DNA from 3 places in the Burkholderia sola genome. Region 2 is predicted to be linked to each of the others. Evidence: riboswitches for the same ligand, from Rfam matches in the RefSeq annotation. Region 2 holds a riboswitch; each other region holds the start of a gene.
What was found. Region 2 has a riboswitch for cobalamin ahead of cobW (cobalamin biosynthesis protein CobW). Riboswitches for the same ligand answer to the same signal wherever they lie in the genome.

Region 1 (9,956 bases), 930 kb from region 2:
GCGCTCTGCTCGTCGTCGAACACGCGCGCCGGGCCCGTGATCACCGGGTTTTTCAGGCCGGTGATTTTCGCGACCGCGCCGTCTTCCGCGAGATTGCCCTTCAGGATCGCCAGATGGCCTTCCTTGTACAGCGCGCGGTCGATCGGAAAGATCACGTCCTGATCCGCGCGCGGCGCGGCCGGCACGTCCTTCAGCTCGTCGGCGATCGTGCGGCCGGTGATCGTCATGCAGTCGCCGTGCAGCAGCCCCGCATCGAGCAGGATCTTCAGCACCTGCGGAATCCCGCCGGCCCGGTGCAGGTCGGTCGCGACGTACTGTCCCGACGGCTTCAGGTCGCAGATCACCGGTACCCGCTTGCGGATGCGTTCGAAGTCGTCGATCGTCCAGTCGACCTCGGCCGCGTGCGCGATCGCGAGATAGTGCAGCACCGCATTGGTCGAGCCGCCGGTGGCCATGATCACCGACACCGCGTTCTCGATCGATTTCTTCGTGATGATGTCGCGCGGCTTCAGGTCGCGTTTCACGGCCTCGACCAGCACGCGCGCCGATTCGGCGGCCGAATCGACTTTCTCCTGGTCGGGATTCGCCATCGTCGACGAATACAGCAGCGACATCCCGAGCGCCTCGAACGACGAGCTCATCGTGTTCGCGGTGTACATCCCGCCGCACGAACCCGACGTCGGGCACGCGTTCTTCTCGACGCCTTCGAAATCCTCCTGCGACATCCGGCCCGCGGTGAATTCGCCGACAGCCTCGAACGACGACACGATCGTCAGGTCGCGACCTTTCCAGTTGCCCGGGCGGATCGTGCCGCCGTACACGTAGATGCCCGGCACGTTCAGGCGCGCGAGCGCGATCATGCCGCCCGGCATGTTCTTGTCGCAGCCGCCGACGACCACCACGCCGTCCATCCACTGGCCCTGCACGCAGGTTTCGATGCAGTCGGCGATCACTTCGCGCGACACGAGCGAGTACTTCATCCCTTCGGTGCCCATCGACATGCCGTCCGAAATCGTCGGCGTGCCGAAGATCTGCGGGTTCGCGCCGGCCGCCTTCACGGCGTCGACCGCCGCGTCCGACAGCCGCTGCAGGCCGGAATTGCACGGCGTGATCGTCGAATGGCCGTTCGCGATGCCGATCATCGGCTTGTCGAAATCGTCCTTCTGGTAGCCGAGCGCGTAGTACATCGAGCGGTTCGGCGAACGGGCCACGCCTTGCGTGATGTTTTTAGAGCGGCGGTTGTACGACATGGGGAGCTCCATCGTTGTTTTGGCGACGCCGGCGCGAACAGTGCGCCGGGTGGGTCGATCAAGCATGGAGTTTCCGTTCTGGGATGTCCAATATATTATTTGTCACCTATTAAGTCGTTTTACGAATGAGTCGAGCATGGCCGATCCGATCCCCGACCTGCGCCAGTGGCGCTATTTCGCGACCGTCGCCGACGAGCGCCATTTCGGCCGCGCGGCCGAGCGGCTGTCGATGACGCAGCCGCCGTTGTCGCAGGCGATCCGCGCGCTCGAGGACGCGCTCGGCGTCGCGCTGTTCGTGCGCACCAAGCGCTCGGTCGCGCTGACGGCGGTCGGCGCGGCGCTGCTGCCGGAGGTGCGCCGGCTGCTCGCGTCGGCCGATGCGCTGCCGCCGATGGCGCGGCGGCTCGCGCGCGGCGAGGCCGGCTCGCTGTCGCTCGCGTTCGTGTCGACCGCCGATTACGGGCTGCTGCCGTCGTTGCTGCGCGCGTTCGGCGCGCGCTATCCGCAGGTGCGGCTGCAGCTCACGGAAGCGACGAGCGACGTGCAGATCGACGAACTCGTCGCCGGGCGCATCGACGCCGGGCTTATCATTCCGCCCGTGCCGCCGCGCCACGCGGCCGGGCTGTCGTACCTGCCCGTCGTGCGCGAGCCGCTGGTGGTCGCGATGCCGGCCGGGGCGTCCGACGCGCCCGAGGACGAGCCCGTGCAGCTCGCCGACGTCGCCGCGTTTCCGCTCGTGATCTTTCCGCGCCGTTTGGCGCCCGGCTTTTATGACATCATTACGGGCTGCTACGGCGCGGCGGGGGAAACTCCGCGCATCGGCCAGGAGGCGATCCAGATGCAGACGATCGTCAGCCTCGTGTCGGCCGGCATGGGCGTCGCACTGGTGCCGCAATCGCTGCGTAACCTGCGGCGCACCGGCGTGGTCTACCGGCCGCTCGCCGGTCACGCGCCGGTCGTCGAGACGGGCCTCGTGTGGCGCACCGGCGACGTGAGCCCCGTGCTCGCCGGCTTCATCGACGTCGTGCGCGCGCAGGGTCCGGCCGCGTGACGTGAACGATGGCGCGCGGGCGCCGTCCAACGCGCGGTCCTGCACGTGTGCGACGGCCGTACCGTATTCGAAAACTTCTTCGCTAACCCATGATCATTCACCCGAATTTCGACCCCGTTGCGATCCATCTCGGGCCGCTGGCCGTGCGCTGGTACGGCCTCATGTATCTCGTCGGCTTCATCGCGGCGATCGTCGTCGGCCGGATCCGCCTGAAGCTGCCGTATGTCGCCGCGCAGGGCTGGACCGCGAAGGACATCGACGACATGATGTTCTACGGCGTGCTCGGCACCGTGCTCGGCGGCCGGCTCGGCTACGTGCTGTTCTACAAGGCCGATTTCTACTTCTCGCATCCGCTCGACGTGTTCAAGGTGTGGGAAGGCGGCATGTCGTTTCACGGCGGCTTCCTCGGCGTGACGCTCGCGATGATGCTGTTCGCGTGGCAGCGCAAGCGGCACTGGCTGCAGGTCACCGATTTCGTCGCGCCGATGGTGCCGTTGGGGCTGGCAGCGGGGCGGCTCGGCAATTTCATCAACGGCGAGCTGTGGGGCCGCGTGACCGATCCGACGGCGCCGTGGGCGATGCTGTTCCCGGGGGCGATGCGCGACGACGCGGCATGGCTGCCGAAACATCCGGCACTCGTCGAGAAGTGGCATCTCGCCGACGTGTTCATGCAATACCAGATGCTGCCGCGCCATCCTTCGCAGCTCTATGAAATCGCGCTCGAGGGCATCGCGCTGTTCTTCGTGCTGTTCCTGTTCGCGCGCAAGCCGCGGCCGATGGGCGCGATATCCGCGCTGTTCCTGATCGGTTATGGCCTCGCACGTTTCACGGTCGAGTTCGCGCGCGAGCCCGACGACTTCCTCGGCCTGCTCGCGCTCGGCCTGTCGATGGGGCAGTGGCTGTCGCTGCCGATGATCCTCGCGGGTATCGCGATGATGGTCTGGGCGTATCGCCGTCGCGCGGCGAACGCGAATGCGGCTGCTTGAAGTGGCTGCGTGAGGTCGCTGCATGACGCGGTATCGATGTACGCGCGATCGGCGTGCGCATCGGTTACCCGGATGCACATGAAAAACGCCGGCCCTCGGGCCGGCGTTTTCGTTTCCGACAACGGCGCGATGCGCGTTACTGCGTTACTTCATCTGCACGGAGCCGTTGACGGTGACCGACACGGTGGCCTTGCCGCCTTCGACCGCGATCGGCGCACTCATCTTCGCGCTGTCCATCGGCGCCGCGGCCATCGCCATCATGCGCGGGTACGGCTGCACGTTGCGGCCGCTGCCGACGTTCACGTCGCGGATCGTGTAGCTGTTGTAGCCGAACGCCTTCGCGGCTTCGTCCGCGCGGGCGCGGAACGACTTGATCGCTTCGGTCGTGAGCTTCTGCTCGGCCGTGCGCTGCGCTTCCGGCGACAGCGAGAACTCGACGTTCGCAACCTGCATCAGGTTCGACAACTGGCCTGCCAGCTTCGACGCCGCGGCGAAATCGCGCGATTCGAGCGCGACCTCGGTGCGGCCGCGCCATGCGGAGATCTTGCCGTCGCGATCGGTGCTCGGATACACGGAGAACGCGCCCGTGTGCGCGGTGACGCCCGACACGCCCTTCGCCTGCGACAGCGCCGCATCCGCGCGCTGGTTCAGCTGCGCGGTGAGGCTGCCCGGGTCCTTGGCCTGCTGCTCGTAGAACAGCGTGATGTGGATGATGTCCTGCGGCACGTCGGCGCTGGCCTGCGACGAAAGCGACAGCACGCCGGCCGGCTCGGGAAAGTGCGGGTTCGCCGTCTGGGCGTGCGCGGCGGGCGACGCGAGCGTCAGCGCGACGGGAACGGCGGCGGCGAGAGCGAGCGACAGCGCGAGTGCGGATTTCTTGGTCATTGTTGGACTCCTTGTGCGAGGGCGCGCACGCGGATCACGCGTGCGCGACGCGGGCGTACCGCGCGACGAAAAAAACGACGGCCGGCCGATCGGCCGACAGCGGTTGCTTAGGCTGCGCGAAAGCGCCGCGAGTTCCGTTGCGGCAGTGCGTACTGAACAGATTTGACCTTTTGGCCGGTGCCTACTTCATCAACTTTTCGGTGATGAACCGCCATTCCGCGCGCGTGACGGGCGTGATCGACAGCCGGTTGCCGCGGGCGAGCACGCGCATGTCGGCGAGCTCGTCGTGCTCGCGCAGCGCGGCGAGCGGCACGAGCGGCGACTTCTTCACGAAGCGCACGTCGACGAGCAGCCAGCGTGGCGCTTCCTGCGTCGATTTCGGGTCGTAATAGGGGCTTTTCGGATCGAACTGTGTGGGATCGGGGTAGGGCGTGGACGATACTTCGGCGAGGCCCGCGATGCCCGGCTCGGGGCAGCTCGAGTGATAGAACAGCACGCCGTCGCCGATCTTCATCGTGTCGCGCATGAAATTACGCGCTTGATAATTGCGCACGCCGGTCCACGGCAGCGAGCGCTGCGGTGCGTTGGCGAGATCGTCGATGCTTGCTTCGTCCGGTTCGGACTTCATCAGCCAATATTGCATGGATCGTAATCGACGCAGAAGGGGCATGAGGGTCTGTTTGCATGCGGAACGCGCACCCCAAACGAAAAATACAATTCACGGGAATGCCCGAAATCGCCCGCATGGCGGCGTCGCTCGTCACTTGTTTGGCTCGGCCAAACGGCGCTCCTCACTTCTTGCCCTGCGAGCGATTTCGGGCATTCGCATGCGCGTTCCGCATGCAAACAGCCCCTCAAAAAGGAAACGGCATCGGGAGTTCCCGATGCCGTTGGATAGGCCCCCGCCTTGGCCGCTAGGCCGGCATCCTGAACCTGAGGTTCAGAATTGGTCGCAGTTAGCAGCACTTCGGGTACATCAGACAGAGTGACGCGCGCGCCCGTGCTACAAATTTCCGCAACCGTGCACATGGCATTGGTTCAAGGAATATATGACCTTGGCGAACCAGGCAGGGAAGCTGACTGAACTGTGTTTCGATGCGCCAATTTGACCACCGTTGACCGTCGAGATCAAGCGGAATCGACGCATCGTTTCAAACGTTACTGCGTCTCGTGCTGTGCGAGCACCGCGCCGAGCTGTTCGTTCATCTGATGCATTGTACGACGGATTTCTTCCGCCGGAAATGCTTCGCCGTGCCGCACGCTCGTTTGCAGCCGCAGCAATTCCGATGCAAGCGACAGCGCCGCCATCACCGCGATGCGATCGGTGCCGCGCACCGAGCTGTTCGAGCGGATTTTCGACATTTCGGCATCGACGCGCGCGACCGCTTCGAGCAGCGCCGCTTCGGTCTCGGCCGAACAGGCGAGCCGATAGGGCTGACCGAGAATCGAGACTTCGATCTGCTTGGTGCTCATGCATGTTCTCCGTGGCTGGCCGCGTCATCGCCATCCGTGCGCGCCTGCGCATCGAGCAGGTCGAGCTGGTTGTCGGCTTGCTCCGCGCTCTTCGAGCGCGGCAGCTTTTCGAGAATCGCGTTCAGTTTCACCTGGGCGTCGTCGATCTTCGCCGACAGCGTGTCGCGCTCTGCCGCGAGCGCATTGCGTTCGTCGCGCAGCTGCGCGAGTTCCGCGCGGACCGTATCCGCTTCCGCGCGCAATTGCGCGACCTGCTCCTCGAGCGCGAGCCGTTCCGAGTGATAGCGCTTGTTCAGCGAAATCAGACGGCCAATATTTTGAGACAGGGTTTCGAGTTCGTTGAGCATTTGCTGCGTCCTCTAAAGACCCAGCATTTTAGCGCGGAATACCGCGCAATCCGACATCTGTAACGTTTCCAGTCGTAACACCCCTGCTTCTTGCCGCGAATAGGCATGTCCGACGCCGGTCCGGACGCTTCCTTGACGCTCGCGCGACCGGCTCCTAAACTGGCGCCGCCTCGGTGCTCGCGCGCAGGATGCGCGGTTAAACGGGAAGCAGGGGGCGGGCTCCGCGAGCGCGCCAACCTGCGCTGCCCCCGCAACGGTAAGCGGCCGCGTCGCGTGACGCAGGCCGGCTCGGGCGCGTTTCGCGTGCAGGTCGCACGCAGGCGCGGGCCACTGCGCGTCATCGCGCGGGAAGGCGAGCCGGACCGCCGCCAGCCCGGATACCGGCCGAGACGGGGAGCCCGCAAGGGCTCCATGACGCGCGGCCTGCGGGGAAGCGGGGCGCGCAATGCTTCACGGAACGTTCTTCGATGCCGACCCCAATCGTTCGCCACGCGCCCCTGTCGCGCCCGGCCGGCCACCGCAAGCGGATGCACCGCGCGTCGGGCGCGCGGCCGTGCGCCGCATGAGCGCCGCGCGCGCCACCGTCATCTGGGCCGCGCTGGCCGCCGTGGTCGCGCTGCTGTTCGTCGCGTCGCTGTCGATCGGCAGCGTGCCGATGTCGCCGTGGCAGGCGCTTGCGTCGCTCGTGCCGCACGGCGGCGATACCTTGTTTGCCGATATCGTCCGGACGCTGCGCCTGCCGCGCGCGCTCGCGGGTTTCGCGTGCGGCGCGCTGCTCGCGCTGGCCGGCGCGTTGTTGCAGGTGCTGCTGCGCAATCCGCTCGCGGAGCCGTACGTGCTGGGCGTGTCCGGCGGCGCGGCCGGCTTCGCGCTCGTCGCGATGATCGCGGGCGGCGCGTGGTGGCTCGTCGACGCATCCGCATTCGCCGGTTCGCTCGTCTCGGTCGCGCTCGTGCTCGGTCTCGCGAGGCGGGAGCTGTGGCGCGGCGAATCGCGCGACGCATCGCCGCGGCTGCTGCTCACGGGCGTCGTGATCGCGGCGGGATGGGGCGCGCTCGTCACGCTGTTGCTGTCGCTCGCGCCCGATGCACGGCTGCGCGGCATCATCTTCTGGCTGACCGGCGACCTGAACGGCGCGACGGCGCCGTGGTTCGCGTGGGGCGCGCTGTTGCTGAGCGCATGCGCCGCGCTGCCGGCCGCGCCGCAACTGAACGTGCTGCTGCGCGGCGACGCGACCGCGCAGGCGCTCGGCGTGCCGGTCGCGCGGCTGCGCGTGCGGATCTATCTCGTCGCGTCGCTGGCCGCCGCGGCCGCGGTCACGACGGCCGGTACGATCGGCTTCGTCGGCCTCGTCGTGCCGCACGCGTTGCGGCTCGCGTTCGGCAACGACCAGCGGATGCTGCTGCCGGCCGCGATGCTCGCGGGCGGTGGCGGCGTGATGGCGGCCGACCTGCTCGCGCGCACCGCGATCGCGCCCGCACAATTGCCGGTGGGCGTGATGACCGCGTTGATCGGCGTGCCCGTGTTCCTGTGGATGTTGCTGAGGAGGCCGATGCGATGACAGGCACCGCAGCACCGCACGCCGCTGCCGGCGACATGCGCTACATGGCCGTCGACCTGACGCTGAAGGCCGGCGCGCGCACGCTGCTCGACCGCTTCACGCACGCGTTCCGCCCCGGCGAGATCTGGTGCGTCGCCGGGCCGAACGGCGCGGGCAAGACGACGCTGCTCGCCACGCTCGCGGGACTGCAGCCGCCCGCCGGCGGACACGTCGAGATCGACGGTCGGCCGCTTGCCGCATGGCGTCCCGAGCAACTCGCGCAGCGCCGCGCGCTGATGCCGCAGCAACTGCACGATGCGTTCAGCGCGACCGTGTTCGACACGGTGCTGCTCAACCGCTTTCCATATCTCGGCGGCTGGGGTTGGGAGCGCGACGGCGACCGCGCGGCCGCGCGCGAGGCGCTCGCGACATTCGACCTGAACCCGCTCGCGTCGCGCGACGTGATGTCGCTGTCGGGCGGCGAGCGGCAGCGGGTCGCGCTGGCCGCGACGCTGTGCCAGGATGCGCCGCTGATGTTGCTGGACGAACCGCTCGCGCATCTCGACCTGCATCACCAGATCGACTGCCTGACCGCGCTGGCCGCCTGGCTCGCGGCGGGCCCGCGCACGGTGATGTTTTCGTGTCACGACCTGAATCTCGCGCGGCGTTTCGCGACGCATGCGCTGTTGCTCGACGGCCGCGGGCATGCGTGGGCCGGCCGCGTGCATGATGTGCTGACGCCCGAGCGCGCGAGCGACGCGTTCGGCTATCCGCTCGTGCTGATCCGCGAGAACGGCCGCGATGCGCTGTTGCCGGCGTGGCCCGCGCGACAATGATCTTTCCCGTTCCGAATTTTCCGATGCGCGGCGCATGCCGCGCCCACCATACGGCCCCTCGATGACCACTTCGACCCAATTCCCGCCCGCGATCGCGCCGCTAGACGACGCGCTGCGCACGCGCCTGCAGCATGTGATCGACCACAAGACCAAGCCGCCCGGCAGCCTCGGCCAGCTCGAGGCGCTCGCGCTGCAGATCGGCCTGATCCAGCGCACCGAGCGGCCGGTCGTGCAGCGTCCGGTGACGATCGTGTTCGCGGGCGACCACGGGATCGCGGCCGAGGGCGTCAGCCCTTATCCGCAGGCGGTGACCGCGCAGATGGTCGCGAACTTCCTCGCCGGCGGCGCGGCGATCAACGCGTTCTCGGGCGTCGCGCAGAGCACGCTCGAGATCGTCGATGCGGGCGTCGCGTCGCCGCTGCCGCTGTCGGACCGGCTGGTGTCGGTTCCGGTCGCGCGCGGCACGCGCAACTTCGCGGCGGAACCCGCGATGACGCGTGAAGAAGCGATGACGGCGCTGGCCGCGGGCGCGGCGCGCGTGCGCCTGCACGCGTCGCTCGGCACGAACGTGATCGGCTTCGGCGAGATGGGGATCGCGAATACGTCGTCGGCCGCGTGCCTGATGAGCCGCCTGCTCGACGTGCCGATCGACGCCTGCGTCGGCCGCGGCACGGGCCTTGACGATCAGGGCCTCGCGCACAAGCGTGCGGTGCTCGGTCGCGCGCTCGTCAAGCACTCGCATGCGATCGCGCCGCTCGACGTGCTCGCGACGTTCGGCGGCTTCGAGATCGCGATGATGACCGGCGCGTACCTCGCGGCCGCGAGCGAGCGGATGACGATCCTCGTCGACGGCTTCATCGCGACCGCCGCGCTGCTCGTCGCCGAGCGCATCGCGCCCGGCGTGCGCGACTACTGCGTGTTCTCGCATACGTCGCACGAGGCCGGCCACCGGCGCATGCTCGAGCATTTCGGCGCGAAGCCGCTGCTCGCGCTCGACCTGCGGCTCGGCGAAGGCACGGGCGCCGCGCTCGCGCTGCCGCTGGTGCGCGCGGCGGCCGCGTTCCTCAGCGAGATGGCGAGCTTCGAATCCGCCGGCGTCGACGATCGTGACGCCTGAGCGCGTGCGCGGCATGCGCGCCGAGCTGCGCTACTTCTTCGTCGCGCTCGGCTATTTCACGCGCGTACCCGTGCCGCGCTCGATCGGCTACGCGGCCGGCGATCTCGACCAGGCCGCGCGCTATTTCCCGCTCGTCGGCGCGTGCGTCGGCGCGTGGGGCGCGCTCGTCTATCTCGTCGCGCTGCGCGTGCTGCCGCCATCGATCGCGGTCGGGCTGTCGATGGCCGCGACGCTGCTCGCGACCGGCGCGTTCCACGAAGACGGCCTCGCCGACAGTTGCGATGCGTTCGGCGGCGGTTACACGCGCGACGACGTGCTGCGCATCATGCACGATTCGCGGATCGGCACGTTCGGCGCCGTTGCGCTCGTGATCGCACTCGGCCTGAAATGGCAGGCGCTGGCGTCGATGCTGCCGCTGCGCGCCGCATGGACGATGATCGCCGCGCACGCGGCGAGCCGCGCGATGGCCGT
Region 2 (9,956 bases):
TTTCGACGCCCGGCCACGCGGCGAACACCGCTTCGGCCGTCGGGCTGCGCAGCCGGTTGCGGCTGCAGAGGAACAGAGCACGTGCCATGTCGCTTCGCGGCCGCCCGGAGGCCGGCTCAACCCTGCGGAATCGTGCCCGGCCGCACGTAGGCGAGCATGTGCGGCACGTAATCGGCCTTGCCGAGTTCGACGCCGTGATGGCGCAGGATCGCGTACGCGGCGATCGCGTGAAAGTAGAACTGCGGCAGCGCCCAGTCGCGCGCGTACTGTTCGCCGGTCATGTCGAACGCGATCCCGTTCGGCATCTCGAGCGAGATCGGCAGCGCTGCGCCGCCATCGAGCGCATCCGGTGCGAGTTCGCCGAGAAAGGCGAGCGTGCCGGAGATGAGCGCCTGCGCATCGGCCGGCGAGCCGGGTTGCGCATCGGCATTCCAGCCCGCCTCGCGCAACGCGAGCAATGCCGCCGGCAGCGGTTCGCCGCGCAGCCGGTGCACCGGCTCCATCGCCTGGAAACACGAGAAGCGCACCTGCGCGGCGAGCGGACACATGTCGGGCGCGAGCCTCAGCGTCATCGCCGCGTCGGGTTCGTCACCGGCGGCCTGCCGGTGGGCGACGGCCTTGTCGAGCCACGCTGACTGGGCGCGCAGCATCTGGGCGTAGGTCGGAACGAGAAGTTGGGTCGGTGACACGCGTGCGCTCCTGTGCTGAGGGTTCGCGCCACACGATAGCAGCGTCGGCGCGAACCTGCATCCCGGCCGGGCGCAGACGGGCGCAAACGCATGCCGTTACGGCTTGCCGTGCCGCGCGAGGAACCGGTCGAACTGCGACGCGAACGTCTTGCCGTCGCGCGCGCTGAACGGCGCCGGCCCGCCGGTGTCGATGCCCGCGCTGCGCAACTGGTCCATCATCGCGCGCGTCGACAGGCGCTCCTCGATGTTCTCGCGGCTGAACCAGTTGCCGCGCGGGTCGAGCGCGTGCGCGCCCTTGTCGAGCACGGCGGCGGCCAGCGGGATGTCGGCGGTGATCACGAGGTCGCCGGGTTCCGCCAGCTCGACGATGCGCGCGTCGGCCACGTCGAAGCCGGCCGGCACCTGCACGGCCTTGATGAACGGCGACGGCGGCGTACGCAGAAACTGGTTCGCGACCAGCGTCACGTGGATTTCGGCGCGACGCGCGGCGCGAAACAGCATGTCCTTGATGACGGCGGGACATGCGTCGGCATCGACCAGTACTTGCATGGCGGGAGTGTCCAGTGGGCAGAAGCGCAAACGCCGATCATAGCGCACCGCCGACCGGCCATCAGCCGGCGAGATCCGTGCGAAGCGCGTCGACCGTCATCCATCGCGCGCCCCACGCCGCGGCGAGCCGCGCGCCCTGCCCGATTCGCACGGCCGCATCGTCGAAGTCGACGAACACGACGTGATCGGCCGCCGCGGGTCTGGCCGGCATCTCGCGCGTGCGGCCGTCGGACAGCACCCACAGCCAGCGCTGCTTGCCGGGCTCGCGGCGAGCGGCGCGGGCAAGCAACTGCGCGGCGGTCGCGATACCGTCCGCGAGCGGCGTGCCGCCGCCGCCGTCGACCGGCTCGAGCCAGCGCGCGTTCCACCAGCGCGGTACGGCCGGGCCGAAGCGCCGCGCGGCGCCGTTGCCGCCGAAGCAGATCAACGCGGTTTCGACGCGTGCGCGCGCAGCCTGATCGAAATACGCGACGATCAGCCCCTTCGCGAGCGCGAGCCGCTCATGCGACAACATCGACGCCGAACAGTCGAGCACGAAGCAATGTAGCGCGTGCGGCGTGCCCGCGCGTTTCCCGTAGCGCAGATGATCGCGATGCAGCGGGCCGCCGCGTTTCGCGGCGAGCGTCGCCGGCCACGCGACGGCCGTGCCGGCGCGCGCCGTGCCCGGCACGCGCGCGGCGGCGCCTGTCTGCCATCGAGGACCGCGAATCGCGTTCGCGGCGGCGCCGGCTCGATGGCTCAGCGTTTTTTTAGCGGCAGCGGCACCACGCTTTTCACGTCGCGCAGCCCGGTCGGTTCGGGCGGCAGGTAGCCCCAGTCGCCCTGCGATGCGGACGCGTCGGCCTCTGTGTCGTCGGTGCCGCCGTGTCGCTTGTCGGGCTGCCGTGGTGTATCCGAGCGCAAACGATCGTCGTGCTCACCACCTTGCTGCGACGGCGGCGGCCCCGCATGGCGCCGATGCCGCAGCACGGCTTCGGCCACGCGCGCCACATGCGACACCGTCACCGCGTCGGCCTGCTCCAGCGCGGCCAGCGCACGCGCGGCGCGCAGCATCACGAGATCGGCGCGCAACCCGTCGACGGCCGCGTCGATGCACAGCGCGCTGACGCGCGCATGGACCGCATCATCGAAATCCAGCGTCGCCAGCCGCGCACGCGCCGCATCAATCCGGTCCGCGAGTGCCCGCTGGGCCGCCGCGTGACGCGCGCGAAACGCATCCGGATCGAGATCGAACGCGAGACGCGCCTTCACGATCCGCTCGCGCTGGGCGGCGTCGAAGCAGTTCTCCAGCTCGACCATCAGCCCGAAGCGGTCGAGCAGTTGCGGACGCAACTCGCCTTCCTCGGGATTCATCGTGCCGACGAGCACGAAGCGCGCGTCGTGCGCATGCGACACGCCATCGCGCTCGACGATGTTCACGCCGCTCGCGGCGACGTCGAGCAGCGTATCGACGAGCCCGTCGGCGAGCAGGTTCACTTCGTCGACATACAACACGCCCCGATGCGCGCGCGCCAGCAGGCCCGGCCGGAAACGCACGCCGTTTTCGGCCAGCGCGTGCGCGAGATCGAGCGTGCCCGTCACCTGCTCGTCGCTTGCCGACAGCGGCAGCGTGACGAACTGCCCTTCCGGCAGCAGCTCCGCGAGGCCGCGCGCCGCGGTCGATTTCGCGGTGCCGCGCGGGCCGCTGACGAGCACGCCGCCGAGCGACGGGTCGATCGCGGCGAGCAGCAGCGCCTGCTGCAACGCGTCCTGCGCGACGAGCGCCGCAAACGGAAAAACCGCGCGGGCGCGGTGCGTCGTCGGATCGGTCATCGCCGTCCTCCTTCCTGACGTTGTTCGCTGGCGAGCCAGATCGCCTCGATCCGCTCGCGATAAGGGCCCGGCTGCTGCCACAGCCCGCGCTGCATCGCTTCGACGAAGCGCTCGCAGATGCCGTGCAGCGCGTTCGGGTTGTGCCGTTCGAGAAACGCGCGGGTGGCGTCGTCGAACAGGTACGCGTCGGCGACGAGCGCGTACTGGTGATCGGACAGCACGCGCGCGGTCGCGTCATAGCCGTACAGGTAATCGACGGTCGCGGCGAGTTCGGCCGCACCCTTGTAGCCGTGACGCTTCACGCCGTCGAGCCATTTCGGGTTGACGACGCGCGAGCGGATCACGCGCGCGATTTCCTCGCGCAGCGTGCGCATCTTCGGCGCGACCGGGTTCGCATGGTCGCCGTGATAGATACTCGGCTGCTGCCCGGACAGGTGCCGCACCGCCGCCGTCATTCCACCCTGGAACTGGTAGTAGTCGTTCGAATCGAGAATGTCGTGCTCGCGGCTGTCCTGGTTCTGCACGACGACGTCGATCGTCGCGAGCCGCTCGCCGAACACGTCGGGCGCGGCGTCGCCCGCACTGTTCTGCGCGTATGCATGGCCGCCCCATCGACGGTAGGCATCCGCGAGATCGGCGTCGGTCTGCCAGCGCCGCTGGTCGATCAGGTCCTGCAGGCCCGCGCCGTAGCTGCCCGGCCGCGCGCCGAACACGCGCCAGCCGGCGCGGCGGCGCGCTTCGTCGGGCGCCATGCCCTGCGCGACCCACTTCTCGCGTTCGCGCTCGATGCGCGCGCGGATCGGGTTCAGTTCCTCGGGCTCGTCGAGTGCGGCAACCGCCTGCACGGCCGCGTCGAACAGATGCATCAGGTTCGGGAATGCATCGCGGAAGAAACCGGACACGCGCAGCGTCACGTCGATGCGCGGCCGGTCGAATATCTCGATCGGCAAAATCTCGAAGTCGGTCACGCGGTGGCTGCCGTGCGCCCATTTCGGTCGCACGCCGAGCAGCGCGAACGCCTGCGCGATGTCGTCGCCGCCGGTGCGCATCGTGGCCGTTCCCCAGACCGACAGTCCGATCGCGCGCGGATAGTCGCCGTGATCCTGCAGATGGCGTTCGATCAGTTGCTGCGCGGATTTCAGCCCGAGCGACCACGCGGCCTGCGTCGGCACCGCGCGCGTGTCGACCGAGTAGAAATTGCGGCCCGTGGGCAGCACGTCGGGACGGCCGCGCGACGGCGAACCGCTCGGCCCCGGCGGCACGAAGCGGCCGTCGAGCCCGCGCAGCAACTGCCGCATTTCCTCGCCGCCGCACGCGTCGAGCGCAGGCAACAGCGTCGAACGCACGCGTTCGAGCACCGCGAGCGTATGCGGCCATTCGCCGGGCGGCGGCATGTCGAGGCCGGGATCCTCCGAAGCGGTTCCGCACACGACGTTGAGCCAATGCTGCGCCAGCCGTTCGAGCCGTTCGCGCGTATCGCCCGCATGCCGCCACGGCGACGCGTCGAGCGTTTGCAGCACGGCCGGCCGCGGCCCGGTCCACGGTGCGGCCCAGTCGGCCGAAAGCGGGTCGAAATCGCTGCCAAGCGCGAGATCGTGCGCGAGCGCGCCGATCAGGCCAGCCCGTTCGCCCTTGCCGTCACCGACCGGAAAACGTGCCAATGCGAGCAGCGTGTCGCGCCGCTGGCGCTCGACCGGCGACGCGCCGAACACGTGCAGCCCGTCGCGGATCTGCGCTTCCTTCAATTCGCACAGCCATGCATCGACGCGCGTGAGCAGCGCATCCTCGTCGCCCGCATCGCGCGGCGGCGACACGCTCAGTTCGTCATGCAGACGATGCTCGGCGATCGTCGCGAGGATCGTCTTGCGCAGCAGCTTCGCGCGTCGCGCATCGACCATCAGCGCTTCATAGTATTCGTCGACCTGCCGTTCGAGATCCTGCAGCGGGCCGTAGTTTTCCGCGCGCGTGAGCGGCGGCATCAGGTGATCGACGATCACCGCCTGCGCGCGGCGCTTCGCCTGGCTGCCCTCGCCCGGATCGTTGACGATGAACGGATACAGATGCGGCAGCGGCCCGAGCGTCAGGTCGGGCCAGCATGCGTCGGACAGCGCGACGCTCTTGCCCGGCAGCCATTCGAGGTTGCCGTGCTTGCCGAGATGGATGACCGCGTCGACGCGATACGCATCGCGCAGCCAGAAATAGAACGCGAGATACGCGTGCGGCGGCACGAGATCCGCATCGTGGTAGCTCGCGTAGTCGTTGTCGTCGCGCGAGCGCGACGGCTGGATGCCGACGAACACGTTGCCCGCGCGCCAGCCGGCGATCGTGAAGCGCTGCTGCCGCAGCGTCGGGTCCGCTTCGGGCGGCCCCCAGCGTTCGTTCAGCGCGTCGCGCACGGCCGCCGGCAGTCGCGCGAAGCGCGCGACGTAGTCGGCCAGCGCGTAACTCTGAAACGCGGGACGCAGCGTGCGCACGGCGGGATCGTTGGTCACGCCTTCGGTGAGTTGCGCGATCAGCGCATCACCGTCAGACGGCAGATCGGCCACCGTGTAGCCCGCATCGCGCAGCGCCGCGAGCACGCGCAGCGCCGATGCCGGCGTGTCGAGCCCGACGCCGTTGCCGATCCGCCCTTCGCTTTGCGGATAGTTCGCGAGAATCAGCGCGATGCGCTTGTCGGCGTTATCCAGCGTGCGCAGCCGGCACCAGCCGCGCGCAAGCGCCGCGACGAACGCGATCCGCTCCGCATCCGGCTGGTAGCGCACGACGTCGACTTCAGTGTGCGGGCAACGATACGCGAGCCCCTTGAAGCTCACCGCGCGCGTGACGATGCGCCCATCGACTTCGGGCAGCGCGACATGCATCGCGATGTCGCGGGCGTGCAGCCCCTGGTTGTCGGCCACCCACGCGTCGCGATTGCCGCCGGACAGAATCACCTGCAGCACCGGCGCGTCGCCGGCCAGCACGTCGGGCTCGGCGCTGTCGATCGCGCCGGCCGCGAACGCGGTGGTGTTGAGCACGAGCGCGACGCCATGCGTGTCGCACAGCTGCGTGATGACCTCGCGGCTCACCGCGTCCTTCAGCGACGTCACCGCGATCGGCAGCGGATTCAATCCTTCGTCGATCAACGCATCGGCCAGCGCGTCGAACACGGCCGTGTTCGCGGCCTGCCAGTGCGCGCGATAGAACAGGATCGCGACGACCGGCGCGCCCGGCGTCCAGCGCGGCCGCCAGTCGTCGACGCTCGCACGGTCGCGCGCCGGGTGATACAGCGCGGCGGCCGGCAGCGGGCGCGGCGGTTCGGGCTCGTCGCCGAACCCGAGCGTGTGAAACGCGATACTGCGCAGCAGCGCGTCGGCGTTGTGCACGCCGCCTTCGCGCAGATAGCGCCACCACAGCCGGCACAGCTCGGCCTCGACCGTGCTCTTCGCGACGAGGTTCGGGTCCTCCTGCAGGTCGCCCGAGAACATCGCGAGCTGCTGCCCGCGCTTCGACGCGAGCGACACGGCCTGCTCGATCCCGTACGGCCAGTACGCTTCGCCGCCGAGATGATCGATCACGACCGTCTTCGCGTGACGCAGCACGTCGTCGACATAGAAATCGACCGACGCAGGCTGCCGCAGGAACGTGACGTTCGCGAGCCGCACGCTCGGGAACCCGGCCGGCAAGTGCGGCACGACGCTCGCGAGCAGCGACAGCGTCGTGTCGGCCGAACTCAGGATCACGATGTCGGCCGGCTGCTGGTCGATCCGGACGACGCCCTGCGTATCGTCGACGAAGCCGCCCGGCGTGGTGCGCAACAGATGCATCGTGCGTTACGCCTGCTGCGGCTCGGCCGCGCACGCGGCGTCGAACGCGCGTTGCAGCGCGGCCGCGTCGAGATCCTCGCCGATCAGCACGAAGCGGCTCGCGCGCGTTTCGCCGTCCTGCCAGCGGCGGTCGAAATAGCTGTCGAAGCGGCGGCCGACGCCCTGGATCACGAGCCGCATCGGCGCGCCGGGCAGCGCGGCGAAACCTTTCGCGCGATAGATCGTGTGCGCTTCGACCACCCGCTGCAATGCGGCGATCGTCGCTTCGCGCATGCCGGCGTCGCCCGACACCACCACCGAATCGAAATCGTCGTGATGATGATCGTGATCGCCGTCGTCGGCCGAGCCGTGATGGTCGTGCCGCAGATGGATCGTGTCCTCCGACGCCGATTCGAGGCCGAGCAGCATCGCGAGATCGAGCTCGCCGCGCGTCGCACGCACGATCTTCACCTGCGGCGGGATTTCTTCGCGGATCGCGGTTTCGATCTGCGCGAACTCGGCGTCGCCGACGAGGTCGGCCTTGTTCACGATCACGAGATCGGCTGACGACAGTTGATCGGCGAACAGTTCGTGCAGCGGCGATTCGTGGTCGAGGTTCGGATCGGCGCGGCGCTGCGCGTCGACGGCCTGCGGGTTTTCCGCGAACTGGCCACTCGCGGCGGCCGGCCCGTCGACGACGGTCACGACCGCGTCGACCGTGAAGCTGTTGCGGATCGTCGGCCAGTTGAACGCCTGCACGAGCGGCTTCGGCAGCGCGAGGCCCGACGTCTCGATCAGCACGTGGTCGATGTCCGCGCGGCGCTCGACGAGTGCTTCCATCACCGGATAGAACTCTTCCTGCACGGTGCAGCACAGGCAGCCGTTCGCGAGTTCGTACAGCTGGCCCGGCGCTTCGCCCTGCGCGCCGTCGGCATCGTCGCAGCCGATGCCGCAGCCCTTGAGGATTTCGCCGTCGATGCCGAGCTCGCCGAATTCGTTGACGATCACCGCGATGCGGCGGCCTTCGGCGTGCTGCAGGATATGGCGCATCAGCGTCGTCTTGCCGCTGCCGAGAAAGCCCGTGACGATCGTGACGGGCAGCTTGCGTAGGGTCATGGTAGGTCCGGTGTCGAAGAGGGAATCAGGACGGGATCGTCGCGTCGGGGGCGGCGCGGCCATTCAGCGGGCGGTGCGCGGGAAGCTCGCCGCGTGATCCGCGCGGACAGTCGCACGGCGGGCGGAACAACGAATCGGACATGGTGCTTCCTTGCGAACGGTCGACATCGTGAATGCCAACACGGCTGCGGCCGTGGACGATGCGCCGCCTCCCCGCGGCGCTGAACCCCAACGTTTAGGCCGGTATCCGGGCTGACGAACACGCCGCTTCGCCTTCCCGGATGCGCGGCATCCAGTGGCGGTCGTCCGCATGCGCATGGCATGCGGCGAAGCGGCGCTGCGTGGCGCTTCTCGCGCGACGCGTTCGCTTACCGTTGCGGGGGCAGCACAGGTTGGCTCGACTGCGGTGCAGGCAGGCTCCCTGTTTCCCGTTTAACTGCGCGTGCCGGAGCGGCGCGCGCGAGCACCAAAACGCGTGCGAGTGTAGGCGGCGGGGCCGGGAGCGTCAAGGCGAGCGGCCCTCGGCGAACGCGAATGATTGTCGTTTTCAACTGATCGGGATAAACTTCGCCGACAACAACGCAAACCATCGCGCAACGGCAATGTGAGGCAATCACTCAGTCATCCTTAAATTTTCATGTCGAAACGACAGATATCCGGGCGGCGCTTTCCTGTGCTGGCCCTGTCGCTGTGCTCGCTCGCCGGCGTGGCCTCCTTCCCTGCGCCGGCGGCCGAGTTCGACGACGAACTGCCCGCGCTCGAGGTGCGCAGCCGCCGTCATCCGAACGATCCGCGCGCCGAAAGCGTGAGCACGGCAACCCGCACCGCGAGCGATCCGCGCGACGTCCCGCAAACCATCGACAGCGTCGCAGTCGACGAAACGCTGTCCTACGGCGGCCGCACGCTGGCCGACGCGCTGGCCGGCGTGCCGGGCGTGTCCAATACGTCGGATACGCGCTTCGATTCGTTCCGCATTCGCGGCTTTTCCGCCGCGGGCGACCTGTTGCTCGACGGCATGCGCGACGATGCGCAATACGTGCGCAGTCTCGGCAACATCGAACGCGTCGAAGTGCTGAAGGGGCCGGCGGCGGCGCTGTACGGGCGCGGCAGCGGCGGCGGCGTCATCAACCGGATCACCAAGCAGCCGTTGCCGGAAAACTTCGGCCATCTGTCGGCGGCGACCGGCAGTGATGGACGGCTCGGCGCATCGGTCGATCTCAACCGGATGCTGTCGAGCGCATGGAGCGTGCGGCTCAATGCCGGACGCGAACACGCCGGCAGCTTCCGCGACCACGTCGACGGCACGCGCCAGACCATCGCGCCGTCGATCAAATGGCGGGACGCGCGGCGCAGCTGGCTGCTGCAGTTCGAATACGACGCGTACCGACGCGTGCCCGATCGCGGCATCCCGGCGCCGGTCGCCGCGCTCGACGCGGCCGGCAAACCCGTTGCGTACTCACTGCCGTCCGAGCGGCGCGCGACCTTCTTCGGCGCGGCGGGACGCGACACCATCCGCGACCAGAACATGAACTGGCGCTCGGTCTTCACGCACGCGCTCGGCGGCGACTGGGAACTGCGTCATACGCTGGGCGTGCTGGATTTGCGCAGCACCTTCGACAACACCTACGTCACGCAAAGCTACGTCACGAAGCCGCGCGACTACCGGCGCGTGCAACGGGCGCGCTACCTGCAGGACTTGACGCATCTCAACGTGCAGACCGGCGTCGAACTGGGCGGCAAGGTCGCGACCGGACCGGCGCTGCATCATCTGCTGTTCAGCATCGAATACGGCTGGCAGAAACGCAGCCCGACGCTCTGGCAGGCCGACGCGACGCCGGTCCCGATCAGCGGACCGGATCGTTTCGCTCTGGCCGGTTCGGCGCCGCGCCCGTATGCGATGAACCGCCATCGCGTGAGCGACTACGCGATCTTCGCGCAGGACCGCATCGACCTCGGTCGAGCGTGGAAGTTGCTCGGCGGCCTGCGCGGCGAACGTTTCGACGTC
Region 3 (9,956 bases), on a different replicon from region 2:
CGGCAGCGGATACGAGCGCCAGGCCCACTCGAAGCCGGCGACGTCGGCCGGCGTCAGCGTGCCGGCGCGTTCGAACAGCGGATGGCCGCGGCCGCAGTACGCGACCTGCCGCTCGATGAACAGCGGCGTGTAGTGCAGCGTCGGCACGCGATGCCAGAAATAGCCGACCGCGATCTGGATCTCGTTGCTCAGCAGCTTTTCCTCGAGATCGCCCGGCGCGCGCACCGAAATCGAGAAGCGCACGGCCTCGTCGCGCGTGCGGAACGCGGCGATCGCCTCGGCGATCCGCGCATTCTGGCTGACCGGCGTATGACCGATCAGGCCGATGTTCAGCGTGCCGACCAGTTGGCGGTCCATGTGCCGCGCGGCCATCCCGAACTCGTCGAGCGCCGCGAGCAGCCTGCGGCTCATCGCGTGGAACCGCTCGCCCTTCGGCGTGAGCCGGAAGCCGCTGCGGCCGCGCTCGCAGAGCCGGTAGCCGAGCCGCGTCTCGAGCGACGACAGCTGCGCGCTGATCGTCGACTGGCCGACGTTCAGCATCGCCTGCGCGGCCGACACGCCGCCCGCGTCCGTGACCGCGAGAAACACGCGGATCAACCGCAGATCGAGGGTCGACAGATTCCCCAGCACGTTCATCCCCTTCCATACATCGATGAAGATCGATGTTTACGTCGATATCTTCGCATTCTTCTTTCCCGGCCGAGCGCGTAAAACTGTGCGCCAGGCCGCGTCGCATGATACGGCAGCCCCACACCGGAAGAGACGACCCCATGAACGACCCCATCCATTTCCAGCCGCTCGGCGGCAATGAAATGCCGCGCTCCGGCGGCATCGCGACGATGATGCGCCTGCCGCACGTGTCGAGCGCCGAAGGCCTCGACGCCTGTTTCGTCGGCGTGCCGTTCGATCTCGGCACGTCGAACCGCACCGGCGCGCGCTTCGGCCCGCGCCAGATCCGCACCGAATCCGTGCTGCTGCGCCCGTACAACATGGCCACGCGCGCAGCACCGTTCGATTCGCTGCAGATCGCCGACATCGGCGACGTCGCGATCAACCCGTACAACCTGCACGATTCGATCGCCCGCATCGAAGCCGCGTACGACGCGATTCTCGAGCACGACTGCAAGCCGATCACGCTCGGCGGCGACCATACGATCGCACTGCCGATCCTGCGCGCGATCCACCGCAAGCACGGCAAGGTTGCATTGATCCACGTCGATGCACATGCCGACGTGAACGACACGATGATGGGCGAAAAGATCGCGCACGGCACGCCGTTCCGCCGCGCGGTCGAGGAAGGACTGCTGCACGGCGACAAGGTCACGCAGATCGGCCTGCGCGGCACCGGCTACGCGGCCGAGGATTTCGACTGGTGCCGCGAGCAGGGCTTCCGCGTGGTCCAGGCCGAGGAATGCTGGAACAAGTCGCTCGCGCCGCTGATGGAAGAAGTGCGCGCGCGCATCGGCGACACGCCCGTCTACATCACGTTCGACATCGACGGCATCGATCCGGCCTACGCGCCGGGCACCGGCACGCCGGAAATCGCGGGCCTCACGGTGCCGCAGGCGCTCGAGATCATCCGCGGCGCGAAGGGGCTGAACATCGTCGGCTGCGATCTCGTCGAAGTCGCGCCGCCGTACGACCCGTTCGGCACCACCGCGCTGCTCGGCGCGAACCTCGCGTACGAGCTGCTGTGCGTGCTGCCGGGCGTCGCGTATCGCGACTGACGACCGATCCCGCTACACGACCTATTCCAAATCAGAGGATTCCAGAGGAGCACACAGAAAGATGGGGACTTCCGTCAAGCAACCGAAGCGGGCGGCGCTCGCGTCGTTCGTCGGCACCACGATCGAGTGGTACGACTTCTATAGTTATGCGACCGCCGCCGCCATCGTGTTCGGGCCGCTGTTCTTTCCCGGCGAAAACCGTTTCATCAGCCTGCTTGCATCGTTCGGCTCGTTCGCGGTCGGCTTCTTCGCGCGGCCGCTCGGCGGCGTGATGTTCGGCTATCTCGGCGACCGCTTCGGCCGCAAGCGGTCGCTGCTCGCGACGCTGATGCTGATGGCCGTGTCGACGGTCGCGATCGGCCTGCTTCCCACGCATGCGCAAGCCGGCGTGATCGCACCGATCCTGCTTGTGCTGATGCGCGTGCTGCAAGGCATCGCAGTGGGCGGCGAATGGGGCGGCGCGGTGCTGCTGGCCGGCGAGCATGCGCCCGAAGGCAAGCGCACGTTCTTCGCGTCGTTCGCGCAGCTGGGCAGCGCGAGCGGCCTGATCCTGTCGATGCTCGCGTTCGGCGCGATCAGCACGCTGTCGAAGGACGACATGATGAGCTGGGGCTGGCGCGTGCCGTTCCTCGCGAGTTCCGTGCTGCTGGTCGTCGGCTTCGTGATCCGTGCGAGCGTGTCGGAATCGCCCGAGTTCGAGGAAGTCAGGAAGAGCGGCAACATCGCGCAAAAACCGCTGCGCGAGGCGCTCAAGGTCTGGCCGCTGCTGCTGCTCGCGATCGGCGCGAACGTGTACGGGATCGCCGGCGTGTATTTCAGCAACATCTTCATGATCAGCTACGCGACCCAGTTCCTGTCGCTCGACCGGTCGATGGTGCTGCATTGCATGACGATCGTCGCGGTGCTGCAGTTCGTCGTGCAGCTCGCGGCCGCGTTCCTCGCGCAGCGCTTCGGCACCACGCGCGTACTGCTGATCACCGGCGCGTGGGCAATGATCGTCCCGTTCGTGATGCTGCCGCTCGTGCATATGGGCACGCCGGTGTCGATCACGGTCGGCGTCGGCCTCGCGACGCTCGCGGAATCGGGCTACTACTCGGTCGTCGCGGGCTTCGTCAGCGGCATCTTCATCGCACGGATCCGCTATACGGCAATTTCGATCGCGTACCAGGTGTGCGGCGCGCTCGCCGGCGGCCTCACGCCGCTCGTCGCGACGCTGATCGCGCAGAACGCGGCCCCGCAATGGTGGCCGCTCGCGCTCCAGTACACGAGCGCCGCCGTGCTGTCGTCGCTGTGCGTGTGGTTGATCTCGCGCCGCGTCAGCATCGACGATGCGGGCGCGCCCGGCAAGACGCGCGAAGCGCTGCCGCGCGGCGCACGCGCCGCGTAGCGCTCGACGCGTAGCGCCTGTCGCACATGCATGCATGACGTAAAACGACCCGCTTTCGCGGGTCGTTTTCTTTGCCGCCCGATCGATGATCGACGATCGGCGACCGCTACCGCCCTGCGTTCGCTGCGTGGTTACCGCACCTGGCTACGCAGCGTCTTCGCCGCGGCGACCATGTTCGTCAGCGCCGGAATCACTTCCTCCCACTGACGCGTCTTCAGCCCGCAGTCCGGGTTCACCCACAGACGTTCCGCCGGAATCCGCTCGGCCGCCTTCCTCATCAGCCCGACGATATGATCCTGCGTCGGGATGTTCGGCGAGTGAATGTCGTACACGCCCGGCCCGATTTCATTCGGATACTTGAAGGTGTCGAACGCATCGAGCAACTCCATGTCGGAGCGCGACGTCTCGATCGTGATCACGTCCGCGTCCATGTCGGCGATCGACGCGATGATGTCGTTGAACTCCGAATAGCACATGTGCGTGTGGATCTGCGTATCGTCCTGCACGCCGTTCGCGGTGATGCGGAACGACTCGACCGCCCACTTCAGGTAGTCGCTCCATTGCGCGCGGCGCAGCGGCAGCCCTTCGCGCAGCGCGGCTTCGTCGATCTGGATCACGCGCACGCCGGCCTTCTCGAGATCGAGCACTTCATCGCGGATCGCCAGCGCAAGCTGGTAGCACGACACCGAGCGCGGCTGGTCGTCGCGCACGAACGACCAGTTCAGGATCGTCACGGGGCCGGTCAGCATGCCCTTCATCGGCTTGTCCGTCAGCGACTGCGCATAGGCGATCCACTCGACCGTCATCGCCTTCGGGCGGCTGATGTCGCCGAACAGGATCGGCGGCTTCACGCAGCGCGAACCGTACGACTGCACCCAGCCGAACTGACTGAACGCATAGCCGTCGAGCTGTTCGCCGAAGTATTCGACCATGTCGTTGCGCTCGGCTTCGCCATGCACGAGCACGTCGAGTTCGAGCGATTCCTGTTCGCGCACGCTGCGTTCGATCTCGGCCTGCATCGCCGCGCGATAGCCGGCTTCGTCCAGCGCGCCGGCCTTGAACCGGCTGCGCGCCTGGCGGATGTCGGCGGTCTGCGGGAACGAGCCGATCGTCGTCGTCGGGAACGCCGGCAGGTTCAGGCGCGCCGACTGCTTCGATGCACGCTGCGTATACGGGCTCGCGCGGTTGCCGAGCGGCGCGTCGATGCGCGCGAGCGCGGCCTTCACCGCCGGGTTGTTCACGCGCGGCGAGCGGCGCCGCGAATCGATCGCGGCGGCATTCGCGGCGAGCGCGTCGGCCACCTTGTCGCGGCCTTCGTTCAGTGCGGTCGCAAGCACCTTCAGCTCGTCGAGCTTCTGCAGCGCGAACGCGAGCCACGAGCGGATTTCCGCGTCGAGCTTCTCTTCGCTCGCGAGATCGACCGGCACGTGCAACAGCGAGCATGACGGCGCGAGCCACAGCCGGTCGCCCAGTTGCTTCGCGAGCGGCTCGAGCCAGTCGAGCGCGGCGTTCAGGTCGGTCTTCCAGATGTTGCGGCCGTTGATCGCGCCGACCGACAGCACGCGCTCCGGCGGCAGTTCGCGCACCAGCGCGTCGACTTCGTCGCGGGCATTGATCGCGTCGATATGCAGGCCGTCGATCGACAGCGACGCCGCGAGCGTCAGATTGTCCTGAAGCTGGCCGAAGTACGTGGCGAGCAGCAGCTTGATGCGGCGCGTTTCCAGCGCCTCGTACGCGATGCGGAATGCCTGGCGCCATTCGGCATCGAGCTCGGTCACGAGAATCGGTTCGTCGATCTGCACCCATTCGACACCCTGCGCGGTCAGCGTGTCGAGCAGCGCGCCGTACACCGGCAGCAGCTTCGGCAGCAGCGCGAGGCGGTCGGAATCGTCCTTCGCCTTGCCGAGCCACAGGTACGTGACGGGGCCGAGAATCACCGGTTTCGCATTCACGCCCTGCGCGGTCGCTTCGGCGAGTTGCTGGAGCAGACGCGACGGATCGAGCGAGAAATTCGTGTCCGCATGGAACTCCGGCACGATGTAGTGGTAGTTCGTATCGAACCACTTCGTCATTTCACCGGCCGCGACCCCGCCGCAGCACGCGGCGTGCTCCTCCGTCGACTGCGCCGAACGGCCGCGTGCGACGCGGAAATAATTGTCGAGCGCATCGCCGTGGAAATCCTGCACGCGCTTCGGCAGGTTGCCGAGCGTGAAGCTCATGTCGAGCACCTGGTCGTAGAACGCGAAGTCGCCGATCGGCGCGAGATCGAGATCGCGCTGGTCGTGCCAATGACGCCGGCGCAACTCGGCGCCAAGCGCCTTCAGTTCGTCGCGCGACGATTCACCCTTCCAGTAGCGTTCGAGACCGAACTTGAGTTCGCGCTTCGCGCCGATGCGCGGAAAACCGAGGTTGTGTGTCGTGACCATGAAGCTGCCGTCCAGAAGAAAGTGTAGATCCGGCAGCCATCATAGGGATTTCAAACCATGAAATAAAATGGCATTATTTCATTCATCCATTAACATTTTTCATGCATCTGCCCGATGCACGCAATCCATGCTGGAACGATTCCATCTCGTCGTCATACGTGAAGTCGAGCGCCAGGGCTCGCTGACCGCGGCGGCCAATGCGCTGCACCTCACGCAATCGGCGCTCAGCCACACCGTCAGGAAAGTCGAGCAGCAGCTCGGCACGGCGATCTGGGACCGCGAAGGCCGCGGCCTGCGGCTCACGCAGGGCGGGCACTATCTGCTGAAGCTGGCGAACCGGCTGCTGCCGCAGTTCGAGCTCGCCGAGGAGCGGATGAAGCAGTACGCGAAGGGCGAGCGCGGCACGCTGCGCATCGGGATGGAGTGCCATCCGTGCTATCAGTGGCTGCTGAAGGTCGTGTCGCCGTACCTGTCGCGCTGGCCCGACGTCGACGTGGACGTGAAGCAGCGCTTCCAGTTCGGCGGCATCGGCGCGCTGTTCGGTTACGACATCGACGTGCTCGTGACGCCCGATCCGCTGAACAAGCCGGGGCTGCGCTTCGACCCGGTGTTCGACTACGAACAGGTGCTGGTGGTCGCGGATTCGCACCGGTTCGCGAATGTCGACTACGTGACGCCCGAACAACTGACCGACGAGATCCTGATCACGTACCCGGTCGAGACCGACCGGCTCGACATCTACAACCAGTTCCTGACGCCGGCCGGCATCGTGCCGAGGCGGCACAAGTCGATCGAGACGACCGACATCATGTTGCAGATGGTCGCGAGCGGGCGCGGCGTGGCCGCGCTGCCGCGGTGGCTTGCCGACGAGTATGCGGACCGGATGCCGGTCGTACCGGTCAAGCTCGGCAAGAACGGCATCGCGAAGCAGATCTTCCTCGGCATCCGCGAAGCGGACGCAGCGATCGACTATCTGGCCGCGTTCGTCGCGCTGGCGCGCGAATCGACGTGGAGCGCGCCGCGCATGCTGCGCTAGGCGCGCCCGGTTGCCCCGCGCGTCAGGCGGCGCGCAGGCCGGCGCGTTCGCCGCGCTCGACCCACGCGCCGAACAGTAGGCCGATCGTCGTCCACATGATCACCTGCATGCCGATGGCCGCCACGCGGAACCTCCACAGCAAGGTCGCCGGGAAATCGGCCGGCAACTCGCTGACCGACGGCAGCCCGATCTGCACGGCCGCGATGATCGCGACGAACACGAGCCCGGCGACGATCGATGCGTTCCACGGGCCGAGCTTCGCCAGCAGATGGCGGCGCACGCCGACCGAGAACACCATCGTCGCGACCGAGATCGCGATCATCAGGAAGAACAGGCCGGTGCGATAGCCGATCGTGTCGGGGTCGCCGACCGACGGCGGATTGGCCGGGTACTTGAGGTTCGGCACGACCACGAGCGCAACGAACGCCGCCAGCGCGAGCCATGCGGCCAGCGGCCGTGCCGGCAGGCGGCTGCCGCGTCCGTACGCATACGCGAAGACCAGCGAGAACAGTCCGCCGAATGCCGCGCCGTAGGTCACGACGCCCGTCAGCAGCCCGAGGCCGGCCTGCGTGTGGCGGCTGACCAGCTCGGGTTCCGGCGCCTCGCCTTGGGCGGCGGCGGTTTTCTCTTCGACGGCGATCGCCTGATCGACTTGCGGTTCGCCGACGATCCTGGCGAAACCGAACGTGAGGAGGCCCGCGGCGATGCCTGCGAGCATCCCGCGCATGAGTAGCTTTCCGACCATCGCAGGCTCCGCGTCAGTGGCAGGGAAAGCCGAGCAGATGGCGGCCGTCGTGGACGAATTCGTGGACATACATGCCCGGCACGAGCGACGTCGCGCCCTGTTCCGCACCGACGAAATACAGCGCGAGCAGCAGGATCAGGCCGACGAACACGGCCCAGGGCAACAGCTCGCGGACGGGGATGGGTGCCGGCACGACCGCCGGCTTCAGCACTGCTTCGCTCATGGATGCACCTCAGGGGAATCGCGCCCCGACAAATGATGGATGGGTACGAAGGCAGGTCTGGCTTCCGGGATCGTCGATTCCCCGGTTACAGTGGCGCGACCGCGCCGGAATTGCACCGGCTTCCGCGCTTCGTATCGGGCGAATTGTACGCGCGAACGTTCGCGTATTGAAGCGATGACACACGGGTAAGCGCGTCCCGCTCCGGATCATCCGACAACCGACATGACCAAACCTGCCTCGCTCTGCCTGATCGCACACGCATCGACCCGCGCGATGCGCACCGGCACGTTTCCCGACGACGACCTGCTCGACGCGCACGGGCTCGCCGAAGCCGCTGCGCTGCGCGGCCGGTTGACGGGTGCTGCCGGCTCGCTCGTGCTGTGCAGCCCGGCACGCTGCGCAACGCAGACCGCCGATGCGCTCGGGTTGCACGCCGACATCGACGACGCGCTGCGCGACATCGACTACGGCAACTGGCGCGGCAAGCGGCTGCACGATCTCGCGCGCGACCTGCCCGACGAACTGGCCGCGTGGATCGGCACGCCGTCCGCGTCGCCGCATCGCGGCGAATCGTTCGACGCCGCCGCGCATCGGGTCGGCACATGGTTGAGCACGCTGCCGACGGATCGCGATGTCGTCGCGATCACGCATGCGCCGATCGTCCGCGCAACCCTCGCGCACGTGCGGCGGATGAGCCTCGAGGCCGCCGCGCGTCTCGACGTCGCGCCGCTGTCGTGCACGACATTCGTCGCGTCGCCGAGCGGCTGGACGTTGGCCGCGACGGCCGCCAACGTGCGCGACACCGGCGCGTAAACTCACTGTCCTGCTCACTATGTGAGCGAACGATGCGCGCCGACGCGTCGCATGTCGCCGCTCGCCTTACATCCCGTAAGACACACCGTTCGTCATCCCGACTGTCATCAAACTGACTGCTAGCCGCAGCTAGGATCGGACGCGGTTCCCTCACGAGATGCCGTCATGAATCAACCTGCTTCATCCGCCCCGAACAATCCGGGCTCCGTCGCACGCACCCGGCAGATCGGCTATGCCGCGTTCCTGCTGGTGCTCGTGCTCGGCGCCGTCTATATCGCCACGCACCTGATCGACGATCTGGCGCCGGTCCGCGAAGGGACGTTGTTCCCGTACCTGCTGCTCGGCGCCGCGCTGCTGATCGCGCTCGGCTTCGAATTCGTCAACGGCTTCCACGACACCGCGAATGCGGTCGCGACCGTGATCTATACGCACTCGCTGACGCCGAACGTCGCGGTGATCTGGTCGGGCATGTGGAACTTCCTCGGCGTAATGGTTTCGAGCGGCGCCGTCGCGTTCGGGATCCTGCAGTTGCTGCCGGTCGAGCTGATCCTGCAGGTCGGCAGCGGCTCGGGCTTCGCGATGGTGTTCGCGCTGCTGATCGCCGCGATCGTCTGGAACCTCGCGACCTGGTATTTCGGGTTGCCGTCGTCGAGCTCGCACACGCTGATCGGGTCGATCATCGGCGTCGGGCTGATGAACCAGTTGCTGCACGGGCCGTCCGGCACGAGCGGTGTCGACTGGGGCCAGGCGCTCGGCGTCGGCAAGTCGCTGCTGCTGTCGCCGATCGTCGGCTTCCTGTGTGCGTCGCTGCTGCTGCTCGTGCTGAAGGCCGCCGTGCGGATTCCTGAGTTGTACAAGGAGCCGCCGAAGGATCAGCCGCCGCCGTTCTGGATTCGCTGCCTGCTGATCCTCACCTGCACCGGCGTGTCGTTCGCGCACGGGTCGAACGACGGACAGAAAGGGATGGGCCTCATCATGCTGATCCTGATCGGCACGGTGCCCACCGCGTATGCGCTGAACAAGGCCGTCACGCCCGCCGAATCGCAGACCTTCGTGGCGGTCGCGAACCAGGCGGCCGCGACGTTCGGGAAATACACGAACGGCGTCGCGCCGTCCGCGAACCCGCGCGCCGATGTCGAACACTACGTGCAGCATCGCGAACTGACGCCCGCCGTGCTGCCGGCCGTCGCGCAGCTGTCCACGTCGCTTGCGACCGCCGTCGGCGCGTCGGGCTCGATGGCGGCCGTGCCGCAGCGCGACGTCGACAACGTGCGCAACACGATGTATCTGGTGTCCGAAGCCATTCGTCTGATGGAGAAGTCGGGCCAGCCCGCGTTCGCCGCCGACGACAAGCTCGCGATCGACAACTATCGCAAGCAGCTCGACCACGCGACGAAGTTCATTCCGACGTGGGTGAAGGTCGCCGTCGCGATCGCACTGGGTCTCGGCACGATGGTCGGATGGAAGCGGATCGTCGTGACCGTCGGCGAAAAAATCGGCAAGCAGCATCTGACGTACGGACAGGGCGCATCGGCCGAACTGGTCGCGATGCTGACGATCGGCGCCGCCGACATGTACGGGCTGCCCGTGTCGACGACT

Region 1: it holds a riboswitch for cobalamin, as region 2 does, so the genes downstream of both, KR541_RS12720 (FecCD family ABC transporter permease) here and cobW (cobalamin biosynthesis protein CobW) in region 2, are expected to answer to the same signal.
Region 3: it holds a riboswitch for cobalamin, as region 2 does, so the genes downstream of both, KR541_RS21895 (CbtB domain-containing protein) here and cobW (cobalamin biosynthesis protein CobW) in region 2, are expected to answer to the same signal.

Annotation. Positions count from the first base shown of each region.
Region 1 is NZ_FR989675.1:2,760,732-2,770,687, reverse strand. Features, by position in the region: gene ilvD (dihydroxy-acid dehydratase) at 1-1,250, opposite strand, end outside; gene KR541_RS12755 (LysR family transcriptional regulator) at 1,387-2,301, shown strand; gene lgt (prolipoprotein diacylglyceryl transferase) at 2,391-3,287, shown strand; gene KR541_RS12745 (SIMPL domain-containing protein) at 3,432-4,172, opposite strand; gene KR541_RS12740 (EVE domain-containing protein) at 4,354-4,815, opposite strand; RNA gene ssrS (6S RNA) at 5,068-5,249, opposite strand; gene KR541_RS12730 (cell division protein ZapA) at 5,331-5,645, opposite strand; gene KR541_RS12725 (ATPase) at 5,642-5,992, opposite strand; cobalamin riboswitch at 6,147-6,395, shown strand; gene KR541_RS12720 (FecCD family ABC transporter permease) at 6,438-7,553, shown strand; gene KR541_RS12715 (ABC transporter ATP-binding protein) at 7,550-8,368, shown strand; gene cobT (nicotinate-nucleotide--dimethylbenzimidazole phosphoribosyltransferase) at 8,430-9,485, shown strand; gene KR541_RS12705 (adenosylcobinamide-GDP ribazoletransferase) at 9,499-9,956, shown strand, end outside.
Region 2 is NZ_FR989675.1:1,827,290-1,837,245, reverse strand. Features, by position in the region: gene KR541_RS08375 (low molecular weight protein tyrosine phosphatase family protein) at 1-88, opposite strand, end outside; gene KR541_RS08370 (DUF1993 domain-containing protein) at 117-689, opposite strand; gene KR541_RS08365 (YaiI/YqxD family protein) at 786-1,238, opposite strand; gene KR541_RS08360 (vWA domain-containing protein) at 1,300-1,908, opposite strand; gene KR541_RS08355 (magnesium chelatase ATPase subunit I) at 1,977-3,050, opposite strand; gene cobN (cobaltochelatase subunit CobN) at 3,047-6,856, opposite strand; gene cobW (cobalamin biosynthesis protein CobW) at 6,863-7,951, opposite strand; cobalamin riboswitch at 8,173-8,437, opposite strand; gene KR541_RS08340 (TonB-dependent receptor) at 8,589-9,956, shown strand, end outside.
Region 3 is NZ_FR989676.1:1,178,957-1,188,912, reverse strand. Features, by position in the region: gene KR541_RS21925 (LysR family transcriptional regulator) at 1-636, opposite strand, end outside; gene speB (agmatinase) at 771-1,727, shown strand; gene KR541_RS21915 (MFS transporter) at 1,789-3,114, shown strand; gene metE (5-methyltetrahydropteroyltriglutamate--homocysteine S-methyltransferase) at 3,246-5,540, opposite strand; gene KR541_RS21905 (LysR family transcriptional regulator) at 5,668-6,576, shown strand; gene KR541_RS21900 (CbtA family protein) at 6,599-7,321, opposite strand; gene KR541_RS21895 (CbtB domain-containing protein) at 7,335-7,544, opposite strand; cobalamin riboswitch at 7,578-7,716, opposite strand; gene KR541_RS21890 (histidine phosphatase family protein) at 7,767-8,357, shown strand; gene KR541_RS21885 (inorganic phosphate transporter) at 8,523-9,956, shown strand, end outside.